3 regions of the Mesobacillus subterraneus genome follow, and region 2 is predicted to be linked to each of the others. Evidence: riboswitches for the same ligand, from Rfam matches in the RefSeq annotation. Region 2 holds a riboswitch; each other region holds the start of a gene.
The links. Region 2 has a riboswitch for cyclic di-GMP ahead of LC048_RS00240 (hypothetical protein). Riboswitches for the same ligand answer to the same signal wherever they lie in the genome.
Positions count from the first base shown of each region.

Region 1: linked by a shared signal. The riboswitch ahead of LC048_RS17625 (anti-repressor SinI family protein) and the one ahead of LC048_RS00240 (hypothetical protein) in region 2 are both predicted to bind cyclic di-GMP.
Region 3: linked by a shared signal. The riboswitch ahead of LC048_RS01900 (LPXTG cell wall anchor domain-containing protein) and the one ahead of LC048_RS00240 (hypothetical protein) in region 2 are both predicted to bind cyclic di-GMP.

Region 1 is NZ_CP129019.1:3,398,509-3,401,792, reverse strand. It holds gene LC048_RS17635 (nitrous oxide reductase accessory protein NosL) at 1-473, opposite strand, end outside; gene LC048_RS17630 (helix-turn-helix domain-containing protein) at 843-1,181, opposite strand; cyclic di-GMP riboswitch class I at 1,837-1,922, shown strand; gene LC048_RS17625 (anti-repressor SinI family protein) at 1,953-2,078, shown strand; partial or broken gene LC048_RS17620 (helix-turn-helix domain-containing protein) at 2,183-2,504, opposite strand; partial or broken gene treR (trehalose operon repressor) at 2,800-3,284, shown strand, end outside.
Region 2 is NZ_CP129019.1:49,247-52,530, reverse strand. It holds gene LC048_RS00245 (hypothetical protein) at 572-718, opposite strand; cyclic di-GMP riboswitch class II at 1,181-1,262, shown strand; gene LC048_RS00240 (hypothetical protein) at 1,299-1,769, shown strand; gene LC048_RS00235 (DUF5305 family protein) at 1,855-2,916, shown strand; gene LC048_RS00230 (hypothetical protein) at 2,958-3,179, shown strand; gene LC048_RS00225 (hypothetical protein) at 3,157-3,284, shown strand, end outside.
Region 3 is NZ_CP129019.1:393,590-396,873, reverse strand. It holds gene LC048_RS01900 (LPXTG cell wall anchor domain-containing protein) at 1-1,642, opposite strand, end outside; cyclic di-GMP riboswitch class I at 1,786-1,876, opposite strand; gene LC048_RS01895 (iron-containing alcohol dehydrogenase) at 2,128-3,284, opposite strand, start outside.

The DNA of each region.
Region 1 (3,284 bases), 1.4 Mb from region 2:
TTTTCAGAAATGAATTTCTCGGCGCTTTCGCTGTCTTTGAAGAATGCGTAGCCGTATTTCATCGGAGTCTTAAGGTCTGCCTTTACAGGTATCGCAGAATCAGCCTCGACCCATTCTGATGTGATATAATCACGGACCCATTTCTCCTCGAATTCAACATCATCACGTCTATTGATATTTAATAAGCAGCCTGAGTCATCAAAGAATACATATTCTCCGTCTTTTGTTTTGGCCTGTGCTGTGAAAACTCCCATTGGATCAGCTTCCGGATATACCTTCATGTTGCAGAATGCACAGACATCGTCAGCACCTGGTTCATGAGGGCCATCTGCATGGTCGTCATCATCGTGGTTCACTTCAGTTGCTGCCGTTTCCTGACCCTCTTTTTGTTCATTTTCCGTTGCTTCATCTCCACAGCCAGAAACAATTATCATTAAAAATAAGGCCAACATGATAGCAAATAACTTCTTCATAAAATCTCCTCCTTTGATCGAATTTAATCCTATCAGGGAGTTGTGAGTAAAATGCGAAAAATCAAAGGAAAAAGCGTGAGAAGTATTCTATTTTTTGTGACAGTTTTATGACGATTAAGCAATCATTAAAATATATATTTTATGTACATTCTTAAGAAGGTGAAAGAATTAACTGATAGGATAACCTTGTTGCGCATATCGTTAAAGTAGTGCGAGGGTGTGGATAAAGGATGCCGCCAGCCTGACCAGACAAAGAAAAGCGTATGATACTGTTTTTTTTGTGTGCGAACATCAAATAAAAGCTTCTTACTTGAAAATACTCGTTCTAAAGCGCAGTTTTGCATTGTAATTTATATAAGTACTAACATGCTAATCTTGTTTTCTCCTGCTATTAAACTTCATGAAATCAAGATAATAAGCAAAATCTTCTTTGCTGATACCGTTTTTTATAGCTTCATCTACAAGTCCAACCCATTCATCATCAACAGGCATCCTGGCGGCTTTCATGTTTTGCTGTCCCATCAAATACTCAACAGTTGTATCAAGGTTGTCTGCCAAGCGGGACAATACCTGAAGCGATGGATTTCCCTGAATCCCTCTTTCGATGTAACTGAGATAGGATTTAGAAACATTCGCTTTTTCGGACAGTTCACTAATTGAATAATTTTTTTCAAGCCTTAAGCTTCTTATAGTTTCTCCAACCTTCATAAGTGGATCTCCTTTTTATTCATCTATTAATTCATTATAACGAACAAAAGGGTTCTTTTAAAAACACGAGAAACTGAGATAAACGGAGGATATTCTTAAAAAAGAACGATTTATGTTCTTTTTTAAGAAAATTCGCGATATTTTAGACTTTTTCAGAATTGATACTTATGGACTATACTCGAATGGAAGATAGTAACAATTCACTTTTCAAAGGGGCTGGATGGCTGTGTACAGAAAAAATTGTGACCGTTGTAATCGTCCTTCGTTTAGCAGCAGTGAGGTAGGAGAGTGGCTCTGCCCAGTTTGCGGAAATGATTTAACAAGATATCCGTTTTTTAATGCCATCAATCTTGAAAAAGTGGTAATTACACCGCACTTAAAAAAGCAAATCTATAAGAAAATTGGCCAACGATAAAAACATCTCAAGTTTATGGGGGTTATTTGAAAAAAAGCGTTCTACAATTAGATTCATAATCTGACATAATATTTTAATGAATGGTTGTAATTTTCAGATAATATCTCTTTCTTACTATAATTTTGTAATTATTTGGGATAAAAGAGATGAAATACTTTTATTACAGCCGACAAATATTTACATTTTTTATATATAGAACAATGTACAATGGCATTGAAAGTGAAAAAATGAGTAAAAAGATACAGAAAAAGGCAAACTTGTTGAAAAACTAGGACGCAAAGTCACGGATCTAAGGTGCGATTAACTATGATGGCCGGACTGCCTGGAATACTAACTGTATTTTGGGAGGGAAAAACTTGATTAAAGAGCAGGTAGTTTTCGAAGAACTGGATACAGAATGGGTGCAGCTTATAATGGAAGCTTTAGAGATGGGAATTAACAAAGAGGAAATCAGGGAATTTTTAACGAAACCCAACAAATAGACAAATGAATTCTTACATAGAAAATGGAAGTGCCATCGAGCAGCTCTTTTGGAGGTGCTTTTTATTTTTAAAAAAAAATGGACAGCTTAGACTGTCCATTAAGTTTATTTATTGTGGAGTCTCCACTTATTGAATTCTAAAAACTCACGAAACTGGTCCTTTGTGATACCAGAATCCATTGCTTCTTTTACAAGGTTGACCCAATCAGTATCCATATTTTCCTTGTCAGGTTGTTCATGTATTAGATGGTCTACTGGTACATTCAATACTCCTGCAATTTTTTCTAGAAATTGAATTGAAGGATTTGTTTGAAGGTTTCGCTCCAATGAGCTCAAATATGATTTTGCCACGCCGGCTTGCTCTGCCAGTTCAGATAAGGACATTCTTTTTTTCTTGCCGAAGTTTCTTGACGCGTTCACCGATCACTGTTATCCACACACCTTATCAATTTATATTTATATCATAACAAATCTGACAAAAGAGTTCCATATTAAGAACGGCCTATAGAACAATTATAACCAATCTTAAAGTTTTTAAGAGTCACTTTTATGAAAATCATGTTGGGAAAAAACTCATCGCTTTATTATCGGCCAATATGATTACAGTTGTACAATATTTTATGAAGATTCTTTGAAAATTTCATATTCCATTGTCACTTGTGTTCAAAACCGCATAAAAAAGGTAAAATGGTAGCAATCAGACAAGGTACGGGTGATGTGTTATGCAGAAAAAATATTTAGTGATTTACAAAGAGATTTCGAAACTGATCCAGGAAGGGCATTATCCTCCAAAAACGATACTGCCATCTGAAAATGAATTTGCTGACAGGTATCAAACCTCGAGGGAAACAATCCGGAAAGCATTAAATCTGCTTGCTCAAAATGGGTTCATTCAAAAAATTCGCGGCAAAGGTTCGCTTGTGCTGGATTTGAAAAGACATCAGTTTCCGATTTCGGGATTGATTAGTTTTAAAGAACTGGCGGAGAACATGGGCGGAAAGGCCAAAACGACTGTGGAAGAGTTCATTCTTGAATTAGCAGGCGGTGAAATTGCCAGGGGAATTGAATGCAGAAGAAGATGAAAAGATTTGGAAGGTAAAAAGAGTGAGGCATATTGATGAAGAACGAGTGATTCTTGACAAGGATTTTCTCGTAGAAAAGCATGTGCCAGGCCTGTCACGTGTGACTTGTGAAAACTCGATATTTG
Region 2 (3,284 bases):
ACAAAGATGGCAAGTCATCGTATCTATATTGGGAATGGTCGCTCTCATGTACTTTATCCTCATTTACCATGTCATCACAAAAAGAAAAGCAGAAGACCCACACGTCCCCTGCTCCCAAGTATTAAAATCTCATATTCGTCAAAGACTCAATTTCACTGATAAAATCCATTACCCAAATACGGATGATTAAATATGTAATAAGCATGGAGACTGCAGAAGCTCCAGTTGCCCAGTAGAAACGATTGACCGGTTAAGCACTTTTCATTGCTCGATCATATACGACAAGTGAAGGCAGAATGATAATATTGTAGATTAGTGCAAACCCCTGTCAGAATTAAAGTTAATTGAACGGCGCCAATCAGACCAAAGACAATAGCTGCTACATTTAAAGCAGCAAACGGAGTGAGAATACTCCTGAATTGAGCCAGTAACTCTTTAATCGTGAATCCTTTCCCCATGAATAGGCTGCAAGAAAAACACTGAGTAAGGCCCTAAGGACAAAAAGAAGTGAAAACATGAATAGGGATGACGTTAATTGAAAAAATGGTAATGATTGCGTCCCCATTCCAACTTAAGATAATAAACTTGATAGCCCCCGAACAACTTGAAGCGCATTATCCACAGAGATTTCCTGATTCTTGTTCATTGAACAATTTGGACATTTCATACCGGCACCATTTGCCCCAATTTTGCCAACCGTCTCTCTCTGCTCAATCATAAAATTAATCCCCTTCACTGCATACTTCGTCTCATACTTACGGTTAAAAAACGAATTAATTGCCCCCTTAAGACCCAGGGTCACGCTTCACCAATTTATTCCTTCTACAAATTTATAACTGTAATCACATTATCACTATCCAAGAACATACATTCTATTTTTAGCCACAAAAAAACACAGACATCCCAGTCCGAGGTTACGCAATTATTTAAAAATGACAAAAATAAGCGCTACTACACACAATACAGGCCGACCGATGGTAAAACATATGAAATTGCTGTTGCTGTTCCATTAGTTGTGTTAATCATTTCGACTGCCTCCTTTTTTTAATGTGAACAAATTATACCTCCATATAAACTTTTGTAAATTACTTAATAAAATTCATACTTGAGTATGATAACTCTCATCCCGTTTATGGATTGGTAAATTGCCTGATTTCTTATAAAATAAGGTAGATATCACTATGTATGGAGACTGTGAAATATGTTCTATATCTGGGCACCTGGAACATATGGAGTTATTGGTGCAACCGGCCTAATCTTTATGATTGGGCTTTTTTATTTCAAAGGGGGAAGTAACCATGTTAAAGAAGGCCATACTATTATCCTTTTCACTGGCTGTATCTCTGTCTTGTGCATATGAAGTAACCAGTTACTCATCCGCCACGGTAACAAACGAAGCAACATTTAAAGTAACAGAAGATCCTAATAAGGCTCTTATTGCAGTTCTTGATCATATGGGTGAAGGCAATGGAAAATACAAAATCATTAATAATATGGAGTCAGATATTATTTTGAAAAGTGTGGATGGTATTGAAGTTGAATCCTCTGGAGAGACAATACGCAGTGGAGAAGTCAAGATAATAAAAATAATGAAATCAAAAGAATTGCCTGTTTTTGCTTTTACATGGAATTCAGGTGAAGCACATATCAAAACAATCCAAAAAACAACTTCTTCCAGCTTGAAGGAAACCAATAAAAATCAAAAAGAAGCAAAAGAAGATTTCACCAATATTCTTTCAGAGGAAAAAAACAAATCAAAGGACAAATAACCTAAATACCTCCCTTTTTTTAACAGGAAATGATATAAAATACGTCGAAATATACAACAAAGAAACTGAAAAGGGGAAAATAGCATTGGCAAACAATCAGACTGCAAAACTCAACAAAATAATGAAGCCCATCCCAGGGTGGGTTACAGCTGTTCTTGGAATTGTTTATATTATCACTACGTTTATTGCATTTAAAGCTTTTTTGACACCTGCTGATAATGTCGAAACAAAAATCAACAACTCAATCTCCCAAAATACCGTCTTTGATTATAAGGCCACCGTAACTCCCAACACTCTTTATCCTGATGGCGGCACAATTGAGCCAGGGAAGAGCATTTTCACAAATATTACTTCTTCGATTCCAGTAAATATTAAAACTTCCATCCAATCAGACAATCCTATAGAAGCGGAAGGAACAAAAGAGATAGTCCTCAGTATATCTTCAGGTGACCTATGGGAAAAAGAGTTCCCTCTAAAACCAGCAGAATCCTTCTCTTTAACCGGAAAAGACCTATCGATAGTTGACGGTAAATACATTATTGACCTGGACAAAGTTTCGAACTTTATCGAAACAGTTGAAAGTGAAACAAAGATAAGCAACAGTTCGTACATGGTTTCCATTAAACCAAAATTCGAGGGTTTTCTAACATACAAGGATAATCAATATGAATTCAAGAACGACGCCCTTTTATCGTTTGAATATACAAAGGAAAAGATCTCCTTAATGAATGAAAATGGTTTAGAGTATGTCAACAACAGTAACGTGGAGGACAATATTGTTACTGACACTCGTTTCCAGATCCTTGGAATAGATGCGCCATTGGAAATTGTACGCTGGGCATCCACTTTTCTTTCCATTCTGTTGCTTATTGTTTTAGGTCTCATTTATTTCTCTAAAAAAACTGGTTCGGGGAGCCATGAAGCAGAGTCCATTGATAAAAAGTTCAAATCCAGAATTATCAATGTATCTGAGGAACTTGACCTCTCAGGGAAAACAAAAATTCCCTTGACGGCATTCAAGGACTTGATTCAAATATCCGAAGAAAGAGAGCTGCCGGTTTTTAAGCAAGAATCACAAAGCTTCCTTCACTTTTTCGTTCTTGAAAATGATTTTTGCTTCATCTATATGGTAAAGACGACTGAATAGTCTATTAACAAGCAACAGCCTGCATAAAGGGGGGGATTAACATGGAGGCCCTTGCAAGATTTAAATCAGGAACCTCATTCCTTCAGGAAGGTGTCAAGGATTTACTAAGTTTAACTAAAATTTACCGTTTTGCCTCTTGGTTTTTGACATCCATTTTTTACTTGATCAGCTTGCCAGATTCTCCGCTTTACTTTAAGTTGATTGTCGTAGCTTCCCCTTTTTGTTGCAGGAAAGCTGATATTGGATTTAACGAAGGTGTATAGAGAGAACCCGGTATTGCTAAAAGCCATACTAGCTGTTGAAACGGTTGGATTATTACTGCTTCTTATTCCTACTGGAGGAATTGAAAGTCCATTTATTTGGTATGC
Region 3 (3,284 bases), 340 kb from region 2:
CATTTAAACCACTTGTAATGAAGAGTTTCCAGAGATAATTAAGCTTGTTAAATTCAAGGTTTTCGCCATCCTTGATCAGCAACGTCACCTTTACGACTGATTCAATATTTTTATTGATTGTGATGTACAGCTCTTTGACTATTTCAATTTCTACATCAGATTCTTCGTCTTCACCCGGTTCTTCAATATCATCTCCAGGTTCTTCTGTACCATCGCCTGGTTCTTCTGGATTTTCATCCTCTGGTATCGCACAGTCCTGCAGCCAGTAGTTAATCGAACCTTCTGCTTCTATACCTGTCTTGACTTCTTCCACACTATAGGTAATTTCAGCGCCTGACTCAAATTGAAGCTTAAATGCAGTGATGTCATCTTTAACAAATTCTCCCCCATCTTTTAGCTTATAAAGCGGAGAGTTTCCTGGATTCGTCATTTCAATCCATTCACCATTTAATTCAACAAAGACTTTCGCAACAGGTGCCACACAGTTTTTTAGGTGCAGGTGGATTTCTGTGCTTTTATTTCCTTTATTATCCCCTTGGCCATCTCCGGGTTCTTCCGTGCCTTCACCTGGTTCCTCTGTTCCTTCACCTGGATTTTCTTCCTGCTCATCTTCTGCTATGTGGCAGCCCTCAAGCCAATAGTTAATCGAACCTTCTGCTTCCACGCCTATCTTCACTTCTTCCATTCCATAAACTTGTTCTTCGCCTGATTCAAAAGAAAGCTTGAATGCAGTTATATCATCCTTTACGAATTCCCCGCCGTCCTTCAGTTTGTACAGGGGAGAGTTACCTGGATTCGACATCTCGCTCCATTTTCCGTTCAATTGAACTTCCACTTTTTCAACTGGTGCTGTGCAATTCTTTAGATGTAGATGGATTTCTGTGCTTTTATTGCCATTTTCCTTTGTACCTTCTTCAGATTCTTTGTCTTCCTGATTTGATTCATCGTTTTCTTCTTGGTTTGATTCATCGTTTTCATTCTGATTTGCTTCATCGTTTTCTTCTTGGCTTGAGTCATCGTTTTCATTCTGATTTGCTTCATCGTTTTCTTCTTGGCTTGAGTCATCGTTTTCATTCTGATTTGCTTCATCGTTTTCTTCTTGGCTTGAGTCGTTATTTTCTTCTTGATTAGATTCATCGTTTTGTTGCTCTTCAGCAGGTTCATTATCTTCTGCGGGCTCTTCGGATTCTCCGCCGCCATTATCTGTACCTTCTTCAGTTTTTTCTTCATCTGCAGGATTTGCTTCTTCTTGCTTGTAATAGAAGGCCACATGACTGATTCCTTTGTTATCTGGTGCAATAAGGCCAGATCCTTCAGTTGCGCCTTTTTCGTAGCTGTTAGTAAGTCCGCCTGGCCCACCTTTAACATATACCGAAAAAACAGGGATATTAGAAGACCAGCTGATACTTTTTGGTTCATTTTCTTCCACTGTAAAAGTAACATTTACAGTCAGCGGTCCATGTGTATACGTTCCATCCTTTAGATTGCTGCCTTCAATTTTAAACATGGTGTATCCTTCTTTTTCCGGCGCTGCTCCTCCATTACCATTTGCAAAAACTCCAGTGACCGGTACGGTGAGGGAAAATAACCATATAAATGCAACCCATGATAAAAATAATTTTTTCTTAAAAGTAGTTTTCAATTCGATTTCTCCTTTTTGAGTGATTTAAAACAATGCATAATTAATAAACTGAATATTCAGTAATTTCAAACGGTAAATAGCCTCCTTCTTATCGAAATACCCTTTTCATTGGACAAAAAAAACCGCCAGGAATGATTTCTTTCCATGGCGGCTGGACGATCATAGCTGCATTTTTGCAGCCTTAGACTCCTGGCTTTGCGTCCCTGCTTTTCAGCAGGTTTGCTATTAGCATGAATGTTGATTTTTCTTATGTATGTTACTCCTCTGGCTCCTTTGTCCTACATTTAGAGACTTACCACAGTTACCCAGCAACCTAAACATTTAGCCTCAGAAAAAATACTGGTAATTTTTTCTTAGGTTTCTTTAATTACCCGTAAATTATGAATATCGAAGTGTTGTTTTGCCTATTTTTAAAGAAACTCCATGAGAATTTTTGCCCACATAAAGACAAAGGACCCAGGGGATATCCCAGGGTCCTTCAGCTTTTATAATGACATACGATAAATTTCCATTACATCCTCTTTATTCAATTTTGCAAAGTTGCCAAATTCCCCATTGACCATTGCTTTATCAGCCATTAATTCAAGCTTGCTGTCATCAATGTCGTAATCAGCAAGTCTAGATGGGGCACCGATGCTGTTCCAGAATTCACGCAGCTTTTCGATACCTTCCAACCCAGCTTCTTCGTCTGTCTTGCCTTCTGGATTAACGCCGAAGACCCGTACAGCCATTTTCTTGAAGCGCTCTGGTTTCACTTTAAGGTTATACTTCATCCAGTTCGGGAACAGAATAGCCAGCCCGCCTCCGTGAGGGATATCATATACTGCTGATACGGCGTGCTCAATATTATGGGATGCCCAATCGCCGCGATAGCCCATATTAAGAATGCCGTTCAAGGTCATCGTTCCTGAGTAAAGAATCGTTGCGCGATACTCGTAGTTCTCTAAATCCTCAAGTAGCTTTGGAGCTGTTTCCATCACTGTCAAAAGTAAGGATTCGGCCATGCGGTCCTGGAATTCAGTATTCTCTGTCAGATGGAAATAATGTTCAAATACGTGGGACATCATGTCAACAATGCCGTAAATTGTTTGGTCCTTCGGAACGGTAAATGTGTTCACTGGATCAAGGATTGAGAATTTCGGGAATGAGACCGGGCTTCCCCAGCCATACTTTTCATTCGTTTCCCAGTTTGTGATGACAGAACCGGCATTCATTTCAGATCCTGTAGCGGCTAATGTCAAAACTGTTCCAAATGGAAGTGCTTCTGATGCAAAAGCCTTCTTTGTGACAAGGTCCCATGCATCGCCATCGTATTTTGCACCAGCAGCGATTGCTTTTGTGCAGTCAATGACACTGCCGCCTCCCACTGCGAGGATAAATTCAATGCCCTCTTCTTTGCAGATTTTCACACCTTTATGAACAGTCGACAGACGAGGATTTGGTTCCACACCGGAAAGCTCAAATACTTCCGCGCCAATCTCCTTTAAGGTCTCTATAACAGAATCATAAAGTCCATTGCGTTTGATGCTGCCTCCGCCATAAACCAGCAGAACTTTCTTGCCGTATGGAGGAACTTCGTTTTTCAATTCCTCAAGCTGCCCTTTTCCAAATATCAATTTCGTTGGATTGTAAAAAGTAAAAT